Regions from separate parts of the Sanguibacter sp. 25GB23B1 genome, predicted to be linked through region 1. Evidence: riboswitches for the same ligand, from Rfam matches in the RefSeq annotation. Region 1 holds a riboswitch; each other region holds the start of a gene.

Region 1 (5,070 bases):
CTTCCCGATGCTCCTGACCGTGGTGGCGATCCTCGCGATCACGGCCTTCCACTCCTGGGCCCTCGCACTGCTGCTCGCGGTCATCTATCCCGTCTTCACGTGGTTGACGACCATCACGAGCGTGCGCTGGCAGGCGCTCGAGTCGGAGAAGAACACCGAGCTCGACATCGCCGGCGGACGCTTCGCCGAGGTCATCGGCCAGGTCCGTGTGGTGAAGAGCTTCGTCCAGGAGCGCCGCGAGCTGACGACCTTCGAGGAGCGCTACGGCCGTACCGTGCGGACCACCCGGGTGCAGTCGCGGTACTGGCACGCGATGGACACCTCGCGACGAGCGGCGCTCAACGTCATCTTCTTCGCGGTCTTCGCGCTGATCTTCGTGGGAACGCTGCGGGGTGACTTCACGATCGCCGTCATGGTCCTGCTCGTGCAGCTCGTGAGCATGGCGCGCCAGCCGGTGTTCTCCATGAGCTATCTCGTCGACTCCGCGCAGCGTGCGATCGCCGGCAGCCGCGACTACTTCGCGGTCATGGCGGAGCAGCCCGAGCGCGACGAGCTCCCGGACCCGTCGCGTACGCACGACGGCCCGGCGCGCCCCGTGGGTGTCGACCTCGACAACGTCACGTTCTCGTACGAGGGCACCGAAGACGTCCTGCGTGACGTGACGTTCTCCATCGCTCCGGGAGAGCGGATCGCTGTCGTCGGAGAGAGCGGCGGCGGGAAGACCACCCTCGTGAGCATGCTGCTGCGGCTCTACCGTCCGGACTCCGGGACCATCCGGGTGGGGGGCGTCGACATCGCGACGACGTCGCTCGAGGACCTGCGCGCGGACATCGGGGTGGTGTTCCAGGACCCTGCGCTCTTCTCCGGGACGATCCGCGAGAACATCGCGTACGCCGACCCCGGTGCGTCGGACGAGGAGGTCGAGGCCGCAGCACGGTCTGCGAACGCGCACGAGTTCGTCTCGCGCTTCCCGGAGGGCTACGACGCCCAGATCGGCGAACGGGGCATCAAGCTCTCGGGCGGGCAGAAGCAGCGGATCGCCGTCGCGCGAGCGATCCTCAAGGGGGCGCCGGTGCTCGTGCTCGACGAGGCCACGAGCTCGCTCGACTCGAAGTCCGAGCGCCTCGTCCAAGAGGGGCTCGAGCGGCTCATGGCCGACCGGACGACGATCATCATCGCGCACCGGCTCTCGACGATCTCGTCCGTGGACCGCATCATCACGCTCAAGGACGGCCGTGTGGACGAGATCGGACCACCCGAGGAGCTGGCCGGCACGGACGGCATCTACGCCGAGCTGCTCGCTCTCCAGGCGTCGTCGACGTCGCGTGACCGCGCCCGCCTGAAGATGTTCGACATCCGCGCCTGAGCGGAGACGACGACGGCCCGGTCCGCTGGTGCGGGCCGGGCCGTCGGTGACTCGGTGGTGCTGAGCGCTCGGGTGTCAGCCGACGCGGATGAACGTGGGGTTGGACTGCCAGATGTCGCGGAACTGGATGGTCTTGCCCGGACGCGGTGCGTCGATCTGGGTGTTGCCGCCGGCGTAGATGCCGATGTGCCCCGGGGAGAAGATGAGGTCGCCGGGCTGGGCGTCGGCGCGGGACACGACTGTGCCGGCGGCCTGCTGTGCACCCGAGGTGCGGGGCAGGGAGATGCCGACCTGAGCGAACACGTACGACGTGAAGCCGGAGCAGTCGAAACCGGACGGTGTGGTGCCGCCGTAGACGTACGGGACGCCGACGTAGCGGCTGGCGGCGTCGATGATCGCGCTGCCGTTGGCCGAGGCGGGGATCGCCGCTGCGGCAGGTGCTGCCGTCTCGGTGACCGCGGTGCGCTCGGCGGACCGCGACGTGGTGGTCGTCGAGGCGCGGACGGGCTCCGGCTCGGGTTCGGGCTCCGGCTCGGGAGCCGGCGTCACGGTGATCGAGGTCTGCTCGACGGTCCAGGACGCGTCGGCGGCGACGGTCACCGCAGGAGCGGTGACGAGCGCGGCGCTGGCCTGGGCCGTGAGGGTGTCGACGTCGAACGTGCTCAGTGCAGCATCAGCAGATGCCGGCGCGGCGGACGCGGGTGCGGCACCCATGAGGGAGACGAGGAGCCCGGAGGATGCGGCGACGATGGCAGTGCGGCGGCCGAGGGCGGCTGCGTTGCCCGTGGCGCCGGTGGACAGCGCTGCTAGGGGGGTGATGCTGCGGCGCGCTGCGCGGTGGCGCGGGCCATCGGTACGAAGGGTCATGTTCTCTCCAAGACGCCTGCGAGGTTAGCTGTCGGGTTCGGGTAGGAGAACAACACCCGGCCGTCGGATCGAGTCCGCGCGGCTTCACCCCAAGGACGCTGCGAGCAGCGCCCACTCCTGGGTCCCCCGTCCCTGCCATGATTCCTAGATCACCTCGAGCAGTGGCAGGGCTAGACGTTCTGCTCGAGCGCTCCCGAGGCGGTTGCCGGGTGGAGCATGTCGAAGGTACATGAGATTCCGGCGGTATGTCACGGGACGATCACGGCCCGCGTGGCGGACTCGGACGCGCTCGTCGTCCCTGTCGCGTCCGGGTCACGGTCCAGGTGCTGGATCCGTGGCGTGCGTGCAGGTCATCCCGCTGCCGGCTCGCGGACGGGCGGCGAGGGTGCGGCCTCCCGCTCGGCACGGCTCGGAACGATCGTGACGGACGTCATAGCGACTCCGCTCGCGGCTGCTCGTGCCGGTGCGCCGTGCGAGCGCTCGTCGTGTGTGCCCTCCGTGCGGTGTCGTCGGTCGCTGCTAGCGTGAGATGTCCGAATGGTGCCGGTCTCCACGGCGCGGCGCTCCCTGCTCGACCGACGACGAAGGTGGTCTCACCATGGCTACACGGCTCAACCCCTACCTCGGTTTTCGTGACACGGCCCGTGCGGCCATGGAGTTCTACAGGTCCGTCTTCGGTGGGGAGCTCACGGTGAGCACCTTCGCCGAGCTCGGGGCGAGCGACGACCCGGCCGAGGCGGAGAAGGTCATGCACGCACAGCTCGAGGCGCCCAACGGATTCGTGCTCATGGCGTCCGACACCCCGAGCTCGATGGACTACACGCCCGGCGGCAGCGTCTCGGTCTCGCTCAGCGGGGACGACACGGCCGAGCTCACCGGGTACTGGGAGAAGCTCTCCGACGGCGGTGTGGTGGCAGAGCCCCTCGCCCAGGCGCCGTGGGGAGACTCCTTCGGGATGTGCACGGACAAGTTCGGTGTGTTCTGGATGGTGAACATCGCCGGTTCCCCGAGCTGATCGTGCGCGCACGGCGTCGTCGTCGCCTCGACCCGGAGGCCTGTGGTGTCGACACCGCGGTGGCAACCGGTTGACGGCACCGTGACCGGGTGCTGCGATGGGACTGTGAAGACACGTCCCACCCGAGCGTCAGTCGGCTGCGGCCTGGCGGGCCCTCAGCTGGGACTGCAGGACGTAGCGGCGGAGCCTCGTCGCCGTCGCCTCCTCCGTGTCGAACACCACGACGACCTCGGGCGGGACCCCTCGAGCGCCGGGGAAGAGTCGCAGCACGCTCCCGATGATGCTCAGCGTCGTGTCGTCGAGCGTGAGATCCACGGTCACGAGGTCCTCTGCCTCGAGGTCGAGGACCTCGAAGCGGGCCCTGACACCCCGCTCGCTGAGGTCGACCACGACGCCCGTGGCGACCTCGGCCGGCGGTCGCGCGGGCGTGTCGTCCTCGGGGTCCTCGACGGGCTCCGGGTCGAGTCGTACCAGCGTGATCGGCTCGCCGCCGGCTCCCCGGACGAACTGCCGGTCCTGGGTGATGCGCAGGTCGCCCTCGACCTCGAGGATCCACTGCAGACCGCCGTCACCGCGGCGCTCGAGGAACACCGCCTCGACGTGATGACGGCCGCGTGGGCTGTGCCACCGGACGACGACGACCGATCCTGGACCGGGCAGGTCCACCACGAGGAGGTCGTGCGGTGCGAACACCCGCATGTAGCGGCCGTCGCACTGGTCCACCCACGTCGTGTAGGACCGCTCGTCCGACGTGGAGACCTCGATCGGCTCGCCGGCTGTGGGGAGTGTCGCGCGCGTCATCGCGCGGCCCGAGAGTTCGAGGGCATGCTCATGGCTCACACATCGGCCGTCAGGGGCCAGACTTGAGGTGCCGCTGTGTGATGACGACGACAGATGTCGTCCGGGGTGGCCCAGGACGAGCGGCACGAGCACCGAGGAGGTTGCAGTGGTGAGCGACAAGGACGTCGAGGGTGCGAGCGAGCAGGCCCCCACGCCACCCCGGCGTCGCGCCCGCTCGGGACGCGGCGCACCGACGATCTACGACATCGCCGAGCTCGCGGGTGTCAACCCGTCGACGGTCTCCCGCGCGCTGAGCCAACCGGGGCGGATCAACGTCAAGACGGAGCAGCGGATCCACGCGGCGGCCAAGGAGCTCAAGTACCACGTCAACCCCATCGCGCGTGCGCTGCCCACCGGCCGGACCAACACCCTCGCCCTGCTCGTCGCTGACATCACCAACCCGGTCCTCTTCGGGATCGTCCGTGGTGCCGAGCGGGCTGCGGCGGCTGCCGGGTACACGCTCGTCGTCGCGGAGTCGCAGGAGTCCGGAGACCTCGAGGCGACGGCCGCACGGCGCGTCCTCCCGTCGGTCGACGGGCTCCTCCTCTCGACGACGCGCCTCGACGACTCCCAGATCCGGGAGCTGGCGAGCCGCAAGCCCGTGGTCGTGCTCAACCGTGAGGTCGACGGGGTCGAGGGTGTGGTGCCCGACGTCGCCGTGGGTGTCGAGGAGACCGTCCGGCACCTCTACGACCTCGGGCACCGCTCGATCGTGTATGTGTCCGGTCCATCCACGTCCTGGATGAGCCGACGTCGCTGGGACGTCCTCAGCGCGAGCGTCCGCGCGCGTGGCATGTCGCTCGCCGAGATCGGCCCGAACCGCCCCACGCTCGACGCGGGGGTGGCGGCCTTCGCGCGTGTCCGGCTGTCCGGTGCGACGGCCGTCGTCGCGTTCAACGACCTCATGGCGATCGGACTCCTGCGGGAGGCGACCCGCAACGGCGTCGTGCTGCCGGGGCAGCTGAGCATCGTCGGTTTCGAC
Region 2 (5,070 bases), on a different contig from region 1:
TCCTCATGCTTCTCTACCTCCTGGGCCCCGACGAGCTGTCGGCCACCCTCGAGCGGCTCGGCTACTGCACCGGGCCCGAGGTGCTCGCGCGCACGGTCGAGTACTACCTAGCCCGCACCGCCCACGGCTCGACCCTCAGCCGGGTCGTGCACGCCTCCGTGCTCGCCCGGACGGACCCGGCCCGCGCGTGGCAGACCTTCCGTGATGCCCTTGCCGCCGACCTGGACGACACCCAGGGCGGGACCACAGGTGAGGGCATCCACCTCGGGGCCATGGCCGCCACCATCGACATCGTCACCCGGGTCTTCGGAGGCGTGCGCACCGAGGGCGAGAGCGTCGTCCTCAACCCCCGCCTACCCACTGCGCTGCGCCGTGCCCGCTTCACCCTGGTGCACCGCGGGCAGCGTCTGCGAATCTCGCTCGACCATGACGCCATCACTGTTACCGCCGACCCGTGCGCGATCAACCATCGGGTCCGCGTCCGCGTGAACGGCCGTGCAGAGACACTGAGAGGTGGACAGTCGGTGGTGTGGCGGGCGCCGAGGAGCTCGGCGGCCGCCGCCGAGGTAGGCGCGGTGGCGACAGAACGACCGGTGGTGGAAGCCGTCACCCGGGACGATGTCGACGAGTGAGCGGAGCGCACGGTGTGAACGGTGCACCCGTCAAGCACCTAGGTTCGCTTCTTGCCGCTCCTGCGACGAACTATGGCCAGAGCGCGAGGAGAGCGTGATGAGCTTGTCCGTCAATCCCTCTCGGCCAGCGCAGGTCACAGCCCGTAGGTGACACGACGCGCAGGGCCCGTCCGTCTATCAGGTCATGCGGACGAAGGTTGGGTTTGACTGCCAGATCTCGCGGAACTGGATGGTCTTGCCGGGCTTGGGCGCGTCGATCATCGTGTTGCCGCCGGCGTAGATCCCGATGTGGCCGGGGGAGAAGATGAGGTCTCCGGGCTGTGCCTGGTCTCGCGAGACGACGGTGCCGGCTGCTTGCTGCTCGCCGGAGGTGCGGGGGATGGTGATCCCGACCTGGGCGTAGACGTAGGAGGTGAATCCAGAGCAGTCGAACCCGCTCGGGGTAGTTCCTCCCCAGACGTAGGGCACGCCGACGTAGCGGCTGGCCGCTTCGATGATGGCGCTTCCGGAGGCCGTGGCGGGAATCGAAGCCCCAGCAGGGGCTTCGGTCGGTGCGGCAGCTTCGCTCGTCACAGTCGCGGTCGACGCACGCTCAGCCGACCGTGAAGCAGCGGGTGCAGACCGGACCGGCTCCGGCTCCGGCTCTGGTTCGGGCTCGGGCTCGGGTGCGGGTGTGACGGAGATCGCGGTGTGCTCGACGGTCCACGACGCGTCGCTCGCCGCGGTGACTGCGGGCGCAACATCCAGCTGCTCGCGGGCCTGGGCTGTCAGTGCGTCGACATCAACGGTGCTCGGAGACGAGGCGGCGGCGGGTGCCGCCGAGGCCGGCGCTCCGACGAACATCGAGACGAAGAGTCCCGAGGAGGCCGCTGCGACCACTGTTCGACGACGCATGGTCGTTGCGTTCTCGCAGGTGCTGAGGAGCAGTGTCGTCAGGGGCGTGATAGGGCGCCTGGCCGCGCGGTGGCGGGCAGAATTCACCGTCGTGTTCATGTTCTCTCCATGACGCCTGCGAGGTTAGCTGTCGGGTTCGGGTAGGAGAACACCCGGCCGATGACCTCTCGGGCCATACGACTTCACCCCAAGGACGCTGTAGCCAGCGCCCACTTCTGGGTCCCCCGTCCCTGCCAACGAGTTCATCGGCAACCTCAGGCGGTGGCAGGGCTCGACGTGCCGCCTGAGCGCTTCACTGGCATCTCGCCGCTGTGGAGCCCCTCGAAAGTACAGGACGTACCCGGGGTATGTCACGGGATGATCACGGCTTGTGGGGGTGAAGCGCTCGCTCCGACGAAGGGACCAGCGACGATGGGCTCATCGAGGTCTCAGGAACTCTTGTTAGCCTGACCACAGTTGGGTTTTTCCGGTGATTGGGGGACAGATGCGCGCTCGGGTGAGCAGCATCCAGCGCGTCGGCGCTGTCGTCGTCCTGCTCCTGGTGGTGCTCCTCGGGGTCGTGCTGAACAGCGCGTCCGAGGACGGGCACGGCGGGCACATGGAGCTCGAGGCACCGATGTCGGTCGCGTCGAGCCTGGCGGACGCGACGTGGACGACGCCCTCGGCGTCGGAGGTCACGCTCCTTCCCCTCGATCACCCGACCGCTGACAGCTCGCTCCACGACGCTCTCGTCGTGTGCTGCGCTCTGGTCGCGGCGGCAATCTTGGTACCGGCCGTCTCTCGGTGGATCCTCGCCAGGAGCCGACTGCGACGTATGCACGACGACGCCCCGGCGGTGCTGGTGGCGGTATCGGCTCATCGCCCTCGAGGCAGCCGACCCATCGTGGCGCACTCTCTGTGCGTTCTGCGCGTGTAGGAACCCTCTGGTTTGCCGTCCCCGCGGCGAACCTGAGCAACCACACCCAGATCCCGTCCCTCGTCCAGGGACGGACAGACGATGGAGCCCACCATGAACACCAAGACACGTATTGCTGCCCTTGCTGCTTCGCTGGCCCTGGCCACAGCTCTCGCCGCGTGCGGCGATGCTGCGCCGGAGTCGGAATCGACACCCACGGCGCAGGAAACTACACAGGAGGCCGCCGAGGTCGCACACAACGACGCCGACACCGAGTTCGCACAGATGATGATCGTCCACCACGAGGGCGCAGTCGAGATGGCTGACCTTGCGGCGACGAACGCCGAGACCCAGGAGGTCAAGGACCTCGCAACGGAAATTTCCGCTGCCCAAGGCCCTGAGATCGACACCATGACGTCCTGGCTCGAGGGCTGGGGCGAGGAGACCTCGCCTGATGACGGCATGGAAGGCATGGACCACGGCGACATGCAGATGGAAGGCATGGACCAGGAAGCGGTCATGACCGAGCTCAGTGCCCTGACTGGAACCGAGTTCGACCAACGGTTCCTGGAGCTGATGATCGGCCACCACGAAGGCGCAGTGGGGATGGCGCAGGAGGAGCTGGACTCGGGCGAGAACGCTGACGCTCTGGCGCTCGCCCAGACGATCATCGACGCGCAGACGACCGAGATCGCAACGATGCAGGGCATGCTCGACAGCCTCTGACTCAGCTCACCTTCTTGTGGCGGGACGGCGAATCACGCTGTCCCGCCGCACCCTGCCGTGCCTCCCCCTTCTCAAGGACCTTCCATGCGCCCTCACCCCATCGCACGACCAGCCTCTGCACTGGCGCTCACCGTTGTTCTCGCCCTCGCCGGTTGTGCCACATCGCCAGCCACCGATGACCCGACCGGTGATGCGTCCGACGCGTCACCGCCCACGTTCGAACACATCCACGGCATCGGACTCAACCCTGGCGACGACACGGTGTACGTCGCAACACATCAGGGACTGTTCCGGCTCGACGATTCAGTCCCGCAGCCCGTCGGCGAGAGCCGAAACGACATGATGGGCTTCGTGGTCACCGGGCCCGACACGTTCTACGCCAGCGGCCACCCAGCTCCCGGGGAGGTCGCACCGGCAAACCTGGGTCTGCTGCGCAGCACAGACGCTGGAGCCGGATGGGAGGACGTCTCCCTGCGCGGGCACAGCGACTTCCACGACCTCACGGGAGCAGGAGACCGGCTCTACGGCTTGGATTCCTCCGACGGGCGGCTCAAGATCAGCAACGACGCCGGTGTGACCTGGACCAGCGGACCGAGCATCAACGCCCGAGATGTCGATGTCGATCCGAACGACCCGGACCGACTCGTCGCGACGACGGAGACCGGTCTTCTCGTGAGTACGGACGGTGGAACGAACTTCGCTCCGCATGAGTCCCAGCCGATAGAGCGCCTTGTCCTGGTCGCTCATGTTCCTGGTCACGCGGACCAGGTCACAGCGTCCCTGGCAGGTTTGGACGCGACAGGCAGGCTGTGGATGTTCGACGGAGCGGCGTGGGCTGTCACCGGTGTGCCTCAAGGAACACCAGAGGCCTTCACGGCGATCGGGGAGGAGTCATACCTCGCCGCATTCGACAGCACGGTCTACCGCACCGGAGACGGCGGGCGCTCCTGGTTCCAGGAGTGAGTGTGGCCAGCTACTTGCGGTAGACCCAGTGCCACGGCTCGCGGGGGGTGTCCTCCACGAAGCCGTAGCGTCCGGCGTTGGATCGCATCCAGGCCTGGGCCTGGGAGTTCAGGTCGAGATCAAGGGCGATGCCCCAGCCGTGAGGACTTGTTCCCGGGGTGGCCGCGAGGCCTCCCTGGGAGTACAGGCCCTTGCGTTCTGCGACGTCGACCTGCGCATCGTAGGAGCGATAGGAATCGGTGATCCCGATCGAGACGCCATCCTTGGCCGCATCCGCAAGCAGCTGTTCGAACGCTTCTCCGGCCGGCGCCCACAGGCGATGCCCCGTCCCTGCGACATTCATGAGCTCCGCGCGGGGGACTTCGCCGTTGCCGTAACGGGCAAGGTCGGCGGGAACGCCAGCAGCTGACCACGAGACGGTTTTAGCGCCCGCGGCGTCGACCTTCGACAGGTCGTCGACGGCCAGTCCGAGGGCTCGATCGAACGACGCCGAGCGGACCGAGCCCGGGAGGTCAGGGCGAGGTGAGGAGAAAGAGCCGATCGTTGCCTGAATCTCGTTGATCCGCTGAGTGATCGAGACGATCCCGTCCATTGTGCTCACCTCCTCCGTAGTCGACTTGTCCCATCGACCATGCCGCGCTCTCTATGAGCGTGAGGCCTGGTGCAGAGGATCTCGCCGCTAGCGTCCGGTCTCACATGCGGTGCGCCATGGGCAGGAGGAACAGCCACACGTTGACCGCGCCGAGCAGGATGATGATCGCTGCGTAGGGCACGAGGGTCGCTCGGCGACGTGCGTCGGTGCGGTAGCGGCGGTGGGCGATGCGTCGGGCGGTGTAGAGCGAGCCCGCGACGCCCAGGGCGAGCAGTGCGAACTGGAGCACCTGGATGGTGCCCGTGCTCAGGAGGGCGGGGTCGACGCCGGTGGTGCGTGCACCGAAGAGCGCGGCGACGGTGGTGTAG
Region 3 (5,070 bases), on a different contig from region 1:
CGCAGACCGTCAGGTCAAGACGTTCTCCGGAGGCATGCGCCGCCGCATCGACCTCGCCGCGAGCCTCATCATGAGCCCCAAGGTGCTCTTCCTCGACGAACCCACCACCGGGCTGGACCCGCGCAGCCGCAACGACGTGTGGGACATCGTGCGCGTCCTCGTCGCCGACGGCGCGACCGTGCTCCTCACCACGCAGTACCTCGACGAGGCCGACCAGCTCGCCGACCGGATCGCTGTCATCGACCGCGGCGTCGTCATCGCCGAGGGCACGGCCACGGAGCTCAAGAGCTCGGTCGGCTCCGGTACCGTCCAGCTCCGGCTCGCCGACTCCTCGCACCGCGACCGTGCCGCCCAGATCGTCGGAGACGCCCTCGGCGGCACCGACGACGGGAACGTCACGCTCCCGGCAGACCCCTATGCGCTCGTCGCGCGCATCGAGAGCTCCCCCGACGCGCGCGCCCGTGCCTACACGATCCTGCCCAGGCTCCACGAGGCAGGCATCCACGTGCCCGAGTTCACGCTCGGTCAACCCAGCCTCGACGAGGTCTTCCTCGCACTGACCGGCCAACCCGTCGACGTGGTCGACGAGTCCCTGATCGAGGAGACGTCCTCATGACCACCACGTCCTCACCCGCCGCCACGTCGGCCACGACCTCGACGTCGGCCGCCCTCCGTGCGGCGGTCGCGCTCACCGACCGTCCGCAGCGCCCCTCCGCCGTCGCGAACACCCTGACCTTCGCGTGGCGTGCCCTGCTGAAGATCAAGCACGTGCCCGAGCAGCTGTTCGACGTCACGCTCACCCCCGTGATCTTCACGCTGATGTTCACCTACCTCTTCGGCGGCGCGCTCGCCGGCGACACCCGCACCTACCTGCAGTTCCTCCTGCCCGGGATCCTCGTGCAGACGGTGCTCATCATCACCGTGTACACCGGCTTCACCATGAACACGGACATCACCAAGGGCGTGTTCGACCGCTTCCGGTCACTGCCGATCTGGCGACCCGCACCGATCGTCGGGGCCCTGCTCGGCGACACCGTCCGGTACACGATCGCGTCCGTGGTGACCCTCGGGCTCGGGCTCGTCCTCGGGTACCGCCCGGCCGGCGGCGCGGTCGGCACGGTGCTCGCCGTGGCCCTGCTGCTCGCGTTCGCGTTCGCCCTCAGCTGGATCTTCACGATCCTCGGGCTCGTCATGCGCAGCCCGAACGCGGTCATGGGCGTCTCGATGCTCATCCTCATGCCGCTGACCTTCGCGTCGAACATCTTCGTCGACCCGTCGACGATGCCCTCGGCGCTCCAGTCCTTCGTCGAGGTCAACCCCGTGTCCCACCTCGTCACCGCGATCCGCGGGCTCATGGGCGGCACCGTCGAGCTCTCCGACGTGGCCTGGGTCCTCGTCGTGACCGTCGCGATGACGGCGGTGCTCGCACCGATCACGATGCGGCTGTACCGGAACCGCAACTAGCGCGCGGTGTCCTGGGCCGGCGGCGGGTCCTGCGCCTGCCGGGCGGCGTCGCAGTGCTTGTTGACGACCATGACGGGGCACGCGGAGTGGTGGAGCACGGCCTGGCTCGTCGAGCCGAGGAGAAGGCCCGCGAACCCGCCGCGGCCGCGGGACCCGACGACGAGCAGGTCGCTCGCGGTCGAGAACTCGGTGAGGAGCTCGGCGCCCGTGCCGTCGAGCACGATCCTGCGGATCGTCACACCGGGGTGAGCGGCCTCGGCAGCGTCGACGATGGCGTCGAGGCCCTTCGTGACGTCCGCGAGGACCTGCTCGTGGTCGATCGAGGCGGGCAGCCACGCGAGGAGGCCTGAGCCGGACCCGACCGGGACACCAGCGACGGCCACGAGCTCGGCCTCCCACAGGAGCGCCTGCTCGATCGCCTGGTCGAGGGCGCCGCGCGCCGAGGGCGAGCCGTCGACACCGACGATGATGCGACGCAGCGGCGCGACGGGGTCCTCGTCGAGAGCAGCCTCCTCCGACCGGAGCGGCACGACGACGGTGGGACAGTGCGCGTGGGCGGGGAGCGCGGAGGAGACGGTGCCGAGGAGGCGCTCGGCGAACCCCCCTCGGCCCCGCGTGCCGACGACCGCGAGGGAGAAGTCCTTGGACATCTCGATGAGGACCCCGGCGGCGTCGCCCGTCGCGAGGTGCGCGGTGACCGACACGCCCGAGAGGGAAGCCCGAGCGAGAGCCTCGTCGAGGACCACCCGGGCGCCGGCCTGGATCGACGAGTCGTCGAGCGCCGCGTAGCCGCCGTCGAGCGACGCGGCCGCGAAAGAGGGCAGGGAGTACGAGCAGACGATCGTCAGCGGCTGCCCGGACCGTCTGGCGAGGGCCGTGGCCCAGTCGAGCGCGTGCAGGCTCGAGGCAGAGCCGTCGATACCGACGAGGATTGCTTCGGTGCGACTCATGACAGGTCTCCCTTGACGTGACGGTCCACGACTTCACTTGTCGTCGACTTTACTCTCCCATGACGCTGGACTCACACTCAGCATGCATCAGGTGGACGATCGAGACGCCGAACGACGATGCCCGGAGACGACGAAGCCCGGGCCGCGACGGCGGTCCGGGCTTCGTCGACAGGTGACGGTCAGCCGATGCGGATGAACACCGGGTTCGACTGCCAGATGGAACGGAACTGGATGGTCGCTCCGGGCTTCGGAGAGTCGATCTGGGTGTTGCCACCGGCGTAGATCGAGATGTGTCCGGGAGACCAGATGAGGTCGCCGGCCTGAGCCTGGTCACGCGGGATGATCGTCCCGGCGGCCTTCTGAGCGTCCGACGTCCTCGGGAGCGAGACGCCAGCCTGAGCGAAGACGTACGCGGTGAAGCCGGAGCAGTCGAAGCCGTCCGGGGTGGAGCCGCCGGAGAGGTACGGGACCCCCACGTAGCGGCTCGCGATGTCGACGATCGAGCTGCCGGCGGCGGAGGCCGGGATCTCGAGGGCGGCTGCGGTCTCGGTCGTCGCGGCGACCTCAGTCGTCTCCGTGTCGGCGTCCGTGACGATCGCCGTGCGCTCGGCGCTGCGCGTGGCTGCGACCGCGCGGACGGGCTCGGGAGCCGGCTCGGGCTTCGGGGTGACCGACACCGCGGTCTGCTCCACGGTCCAGGTCGCGTCGGCGGCGACCGTGACGGCGGGAGCGGTGCTCAGCGCCGCACGCGCCTGCGCGGTGAGCGCGGAGACGTCGACGGAGTTGAGCGCAGGGCTGCTGGAGGAGGGAGCGGCCGTGGCTGCGCCGGTACCCATGAACGAGACGAGGAGGCCCGAGGACGCGGCGACGACGGCCGTACGACGCCCCATGACGGCTGCATTGCCTGTCGCGGAGCTGACGAGCGTGGTGAGCGGAGTGATCGGGCGCCGTGCCTGCCGGTGGCGGGCACGAGTGGTGCTAGTGGTCACGTTGTCTCCAAGACGCCTGCGAGGTCAGCTGTCGGGTTCGGGTAGGAGAACACCCGGCCGCGTGAACGTTCTCATGCGGCTTCACCCCGAGGGCAGTGGGTGAGCACTGCCCAGATTTGGGTCCCCCGTCCCTGCCAGCGGGTTGTAGGCAGCCTCGAGCAGTGGCAGGGTTCGGCGTTCCGCTCGAGCACTTCGCGGAGTTTGTTATCCCTACGAAGCAACACGAAGGTACCCCAGATACCTCCGGTATGTCACCCGCCCTCGAGAAGAACTTCACCCGATGTGACCTATGCCACAACGAAGATGTGGCGGGATACTTCGTCCGGCAGGTCGAGGACGATCTCCGCCCCCTCCGAGGTCACCGAGATCCCGGCTCCGTCGGGCTGGCGCTCCACCTGGACCACGTCTCCCGGCTTGATGCCCGCGGACGCCAGCCGGGCGAGCAGCTCGACGTCGGTCTGCAGCGGCTCGCCGAGGCGCGCGACCGTCGCAGGGAACGCGCCGGCCTCGGGAACCCCGCCGTTCGCGGACCGCGCGGCCATGAGCGCCGTGAGCGACACGACGCCCTCGAGGAACGTCACCGCCTCGGCAGACTCGCCCAGCTCCATGAGGCCCGGGATGGGGTTGCCGTACGGCGAGAAGTGCGGGTGGTCGAGGAGGTCCACGAGCCGGCGCTCGACGCGGTCGCTCATGACGTGCTCCCAGCGACAGGCCTCGTCGTGGACGAACTCCCAGTCGAGGCCGATGACGTCGGTGAGGAGGCGCTCGGCCAGCCGGTGCTTGCGCATGACCCGCATCGCCTTGCCGTAGCCGAGCTCGGTGAGCTCGAGGTGGCGGTCGCCGCTGACGACCACGAGCCCATCACGCTCCATGCGAGCGACGGTCTGCGACACGGTCGGACCCGAGTGCCCCAGACGCTCGGCGATCCGGGCGCGGAGCGGGACGATCCCCTCTTCAGCGAGCTCGTAGATCGTCCGCAGGTACATCTCGGTGGTGTCGATCAGGTCGCTCACGCGTTCCTCCTGTAGATCAGATGCCGTCTGAAGGCCCCCAGAGCGCCGATCGGCGGTCTCGCTCGTCTCCGACAGACACCCTATCCCGGGGCTCGAACGACCTCACGCCGGGTGACGTGCCCGCGTAGGGTGTGGCACGTGACTGACACGGCGCCCACGATCCCCCCGGCCCTCCTCCCGCGCGACGGCCGGTTCGGCAGCGGCCCGGGCAAGGTGCGTGACGCCCAGCTCGCCGCCCTCGCGGCGACGGGCCACACCCTCATGGGGACGTCCCACCGCCAGGCACCGGTGAAGGACCTCGTCGGCCGGGTGCGCTCCGGCCTGGCGGAGCTGTTCTCCCTCCCGGAGGGGTACGAGGTGGTCCTCGGCAACGGGGGCTCGACCGCCTTCTGGGACGCGGCGACGTTCAGTCTCGTCCGCGACCGGGCGGCGCACGGTGTCTTCGGGGAGTTCGGGGCGAAGTTCGCGTCCGCGACGACGGGTGCACCCTTCCTCTCGCCCTCCCTCGTCACGACCGGCGCGCCGGGGACGGTCGCGCTCCCCGACCACGCACCGGACGCGGACGTCTACGCCTGGCCGCACAACGAGACGTCGACCGGGGCGATGGCCCCGGTGCGACGTGTCCCGGGCTCCGCCGAGCAGGGCGCGCTCACC
Region 4 (2,938 bases), on a different contig from region 1:
GAACACGGGCAGGAACGAGCACAGGACCCCGAACGCCCCACCGTCGAGATCGACGTGACTCGCGGCGTCGGCGGCCAGCGCGACATCGTCGGCGACCGACTGGACGTGCGCCGCGTGGTTGAACAGCGTGTCGAGAGAGACCTCGTACTCTGCGCCGGCGCTCACCGCGTGCGGGCGTCGAGCTCGGTGCGCAGGTGCGCGGTGTACTGCGAGCCCTCGCCGAACTCGGCATCCGCCACCCGCAGCGCCTGCTGTGCGGCGTCACGGGATGCCGCCCGGACGGTGTCCTGGATAAGCTCGGCCAACCGGTCAGGACCCAGGTCGAGGGCGTCGTCGGTCAGCCGGAGCGACGCGAGGACTCCGGTCGCGTCCACCTGGACGGTCACCTCGCCCCGGCGACTGCTCGCGGTCCCGCGGACCTGGTCGATCTCCTGCCGTGCACGCACAGCCCTCGCGGCTCGCTCCTGCGCCATCTCGATGTCACGTTCGATCTTGGCCAGCGCCGCGTCTGGGTCGTGGAAGGCAGTCACAGCGATGACCTTAGGGCGATCGATCCGGCCGGTCTACGGGGAGAAGTCCCCGGTCACGGGCTTGCTGAAGGGGCTTCGTCCGGTTGATGACGACGAAGGGCCCGGACCGTGTGCACGGTCCGGGCCCAGCGCGCACGGCCTGTGCGCGTCGTCTGCCGCGATCAGCCGACGCGGATGAACGTGGGGTTCGACTGCCAGATCTCGCGGAACTGGATGGTCTTCCCTGGACGCGGCGAGTCGATCTGGGTGTTGCCGCCCGCGTAGATGGCGATGTGGCCGGGGGAGTAGATGAGGTCGCCGGGCTGGGCGTCGGCGCGGGAGACGACCGTGCCGACTCCGGCCTGCGCGCTGGACGTGCGCGGGAGGGAGATGCCGACCTGGGCGAACACATACGACGTGAAGCCGGAGCAGTCGAAGCCCGAGGTCGTCGTGCCACCGGAGGCGTACGGGATGCCGACGAGCTTGCTGGCCGCGTCGATGATCGAGCTGCCGTTCGCCGACGCGGGCGCCGCGGCGGGCGTCGCCTCGACGACGGGTGCGGCTTCCTCGACGGTCGTCGCGCCGACTGCGACGCGCTCGGCGGAGCGCGACGTGGTCGCGCGGGCGGGAGCGGGCTCCGGCTCGGGCTCGACGACGGGCTCAGGCTCCGGGGCGGGTGTGACGGTGATGCTCGTCAGCTCGACGGACCAGGAGGCGTCGACTGCGGTCGTCACGGCCGGCGCGGTCTCGAGGGCGGCGCGTGCCTGCGTGGTGAGCGCGTCGAGGTCGACGGTGCTCGTCGCGGTCGACACGGGTGCGGCGCTCGCGGGGGCGGCGCCCATGAGGGAGACGAGGAGACCCGAGGACGCGGCGGCGAGGGCGGTGCGTCGGCCGATGACGCTCGCGTTGGTGCTCGCGCTCGCTGCGAGGTCGGTCAGAGGGGTGCGTGCCCGCTGGTCAGAGCGGTGCTGGGCAGGGCGCGGTCGTACAGACATGTCTCTCCATGACGCCTACGAGGTTAGCTGTCGGGTTCGGGCTGGAGAACAGCGCCCGGCCGCCGGATCGAGTCCGCGCGGCTTCACCCCGAGAGCACTGCGAGCAGTGCCCAGTTCTGGGTCCCCCATCCCTGCCAGGGTGTCGTCGATGGCTCGGGGCGGTGGCAGGACTAGACGTCCGCTCGAGCACCTCACGTGGCGGTCGCCGTGTGAAGCACTCCGAACATATGTCGCCTACCGCGGGTATGTCACGGGGAGGTCACGGGTGAAGTCGCTCAGGAGCGGGTGAAGTCCGGGTGGAAACGGTCCGCGAGCCCGTGCGTCGCGCCGACGGACGACCGGATGACCTGGTACATCGCGTGGTCCTGCCAGCGACCCGCGATCTCGATGTACTCGGGTGCCGTGCCGATGCGGACGAACCCGTTGCGCTGGAGGACTCGCTGCGACGCGCCGTTGTGGAGGAGCGTCACGCCCTGCACGCGGTGCAGCCCCAGCTCGTCGAACGCGACCCGCACCGCGTCGCCGACGGCTGCGGTCGCCAGACCGCGCCCGTTCGCGTGCTCGCTCACCCAGTAGCCGACGTTGCACGACTGGAAGGCACCGTGGACGATCCCGTCGAGCGTGATCCGCCCGACGACCTCACCCGCCTCGTCGAGGACGACGCGCGGCATGCACGTCCCGTTCGCGTGCTGCTCGAGCACTGCACCGAGGACGAGGGCCTGCCCGCGCTCCGTGAAGTACGCGTCCGGCCGCACCGGCTCCCACGGCGCGAGGAACTCCCGGTTCCGGGTGAGCAGGGCCGCGAGCGGGGCGGCGTCGGCGAGCGTGACCAGACGAGTAGGGGGAGCGCTGACGCGTGCGCGCGTCATGAGACGCGGCCCAGGGCGATCGCCGCGTACATGAGTGCGGCCACCGTCTCGCCGTCCGTGATGGTCCCGTCCTGGACGAGTCCCATGACCTCGGACCAGGGCACCGTCCGTGTGCCCGTGATGCCTTCGGCCGCCTGCTCGGCCGCCTCGTCCGCCGTGCGCAGACCGCGCGCGAGGAAGACGTGCTCGATCGCGTCGCACACGCCGTTGAGAGCGAACATCGTGCCGACGCGCTGCCAGGACGTCGCAGCCAGGCCCGTCTCCTCGCGGAGCTCGCGCTGCGCGGCGAGCACGAGGTCCTCGCCGTCGGACCCACCGGCAGGCACCTCGAGCGAGAGCGTTCCCGTCGCGTAGCGCGCGACCTCGACGAGGACCACCTCGTCGTCGTCCGTCAGCGGGACGACGAACACGGCGGGGTGGCGGACCTCGACCACGCCGTAGATGCCCGGGGTGCCGTCCGGACCGTCGACGGCGTCCTCACGAACCCGGATCCAGGGGTTCTCGTAGACGACGGTCGACTCGCGGGTGGTCCAAGGATTCATCACGCCAGTCTCGCAGAGGGCCT

The links. Region 1 has a riboswitch for cyclic di-AMP ahead of ABKW26_RS09225 (NlpC/P60 family protein). Riboswitches for the same ligand answer to the same signal wherever they lie in the genome.
Region 2: linked by a shared signal. The riboswitch ahead of ABKW26_RS16275 (C40 family peptidase) and the one ahead of ABKW26_RS09225 (NlpC/P60 family protein) in region 1 are both predicted to bind cyclic di-AMP.
Region 3: linked by a shared signal. The riboswitch ahead of ABKW26_RS05455 (NlpC/P60 family protein) and the one ahead of ABKW26_RS09225 (NlpC/P60 family protein) in region 1 are both predicted to bind cyclic di-AMP.
Region 4: linked by a shared signal. The riboswitch ahead of ABKW26_RS00985 (C40 family peptidase) and the one ahead of ABKW26_RS09225 (NlpC/P60 family protein) in region 1 are both predicted to bind cyclic di-AMP.

What each region holds. Positions count from the first base shown of each region.
Region 1 is NZ_JBDYKL010000013.1:6,436-11,505, forward strand. It holds gene ABKW26_RS09220 (ABC transporter ATP-binding protein) at 1-1,366, shown strand, start outside; gene ABKW26_RS09225 (NlpC/P60 family protein) at 1,442-2,233, opposite strand; cyclic di-AMP (ydaO/yuaA leader) riboswitch at 2,232-2,410, opposite strand; gene ABKW26_RS09230 (VOC family protein) at 2,832-3,248, shown strand; gene ABKW26_RS09235 (PilZ domain-containing protein) at 3,378-4,049, opposite strand; gene ABKW26_RS09240 (LacI family DNA-binding transcriptional regulator) at 4,198-5,070, shown strand, end outside.
Region 2 is NZ_JBDYKL010000034.1:26,958-32,027, forward strand. It holds gene ABKW26_RS16270 (beta-phosphoglucomutase family hydrolase) at 1-632, shown strand, start outside; gene ABKW26_RS16275 (C40 family peptidase) at 810-1,526, opposite strand; cyclic di-AMP (ydaO/yuaA leader) riboswitch at 1,624-1,784, opposite strand; gene ABKW26_RS16280 (hypothetical protein) at 2,023-2,442, shown strand; gene ABKW26_RS16285 (DUF305 domain-containing protein) at 2,536-3,147, shown strand; gene ABKW26_RS16290 (F510_1955 family glycosylhydrolase) at 3,232-4,110, shown strand; gene ABKW26_RS16295 (M15 family metallopeptidase) at 4,121-4,702, opposite strand; gene ABKW26_RS16300 (hypothetical protein) at 4,803-5,070, opposite strand, start outside.
Region 3 is NZ_JBDYKL010000006.1:16,574-21,643, forward strand. It holds gene ABKW26_RS05440 (ATP-binding cassette domain-containing protein) at 1-616, shown strand, start outside; gene ABKW26_RS05445 (ABC transporter permease) at 613-1,464, shown strand; gene ABKW26_RS05450 (universal stress protein) at 1,461-2,414, opposite strand; gene ABKW26_RS05455 (NlpC/P60 family protein) at 2,594-3,403, opposite strand; cyclic di-AMP (ydaO/yuaA leader) riboswitch at 3,402-3,590, opposite strand; gene ABKW26_RS05460 (metal-dependent transcriptional regulator) at 3,691-4,416, opposite strand; gene serC (phosphoserine transaminase) at 4,555-5,070, shown strand, end outside.
Region 4 is NZ_JBDYKL010000001.1:202,549-205,486, reverse strand. It holds gene ABKW26_RS00995 (hypothetical protein) at 1-165, opposite strand, end outside; gene ABKW26_RS00990 (YbaB/EbfC family nucleoid-associated protein) at 162-530, opposite strand; gene ABKW26_RS00985 (C40 family peptidase) at 692-1,504, opposite strand; cyclic di-AMP (ydaO/yuaA leader) riboswitch at 1,502-1,662, opposite strand; gene ABKW26_RS00980 (GNAT family N-acetyltransferase) at 1,780-2,373, opposite strand; gene ABKW26_RS00975 (NUDIX hydrolase) at 2,370-2,915, opposite strand.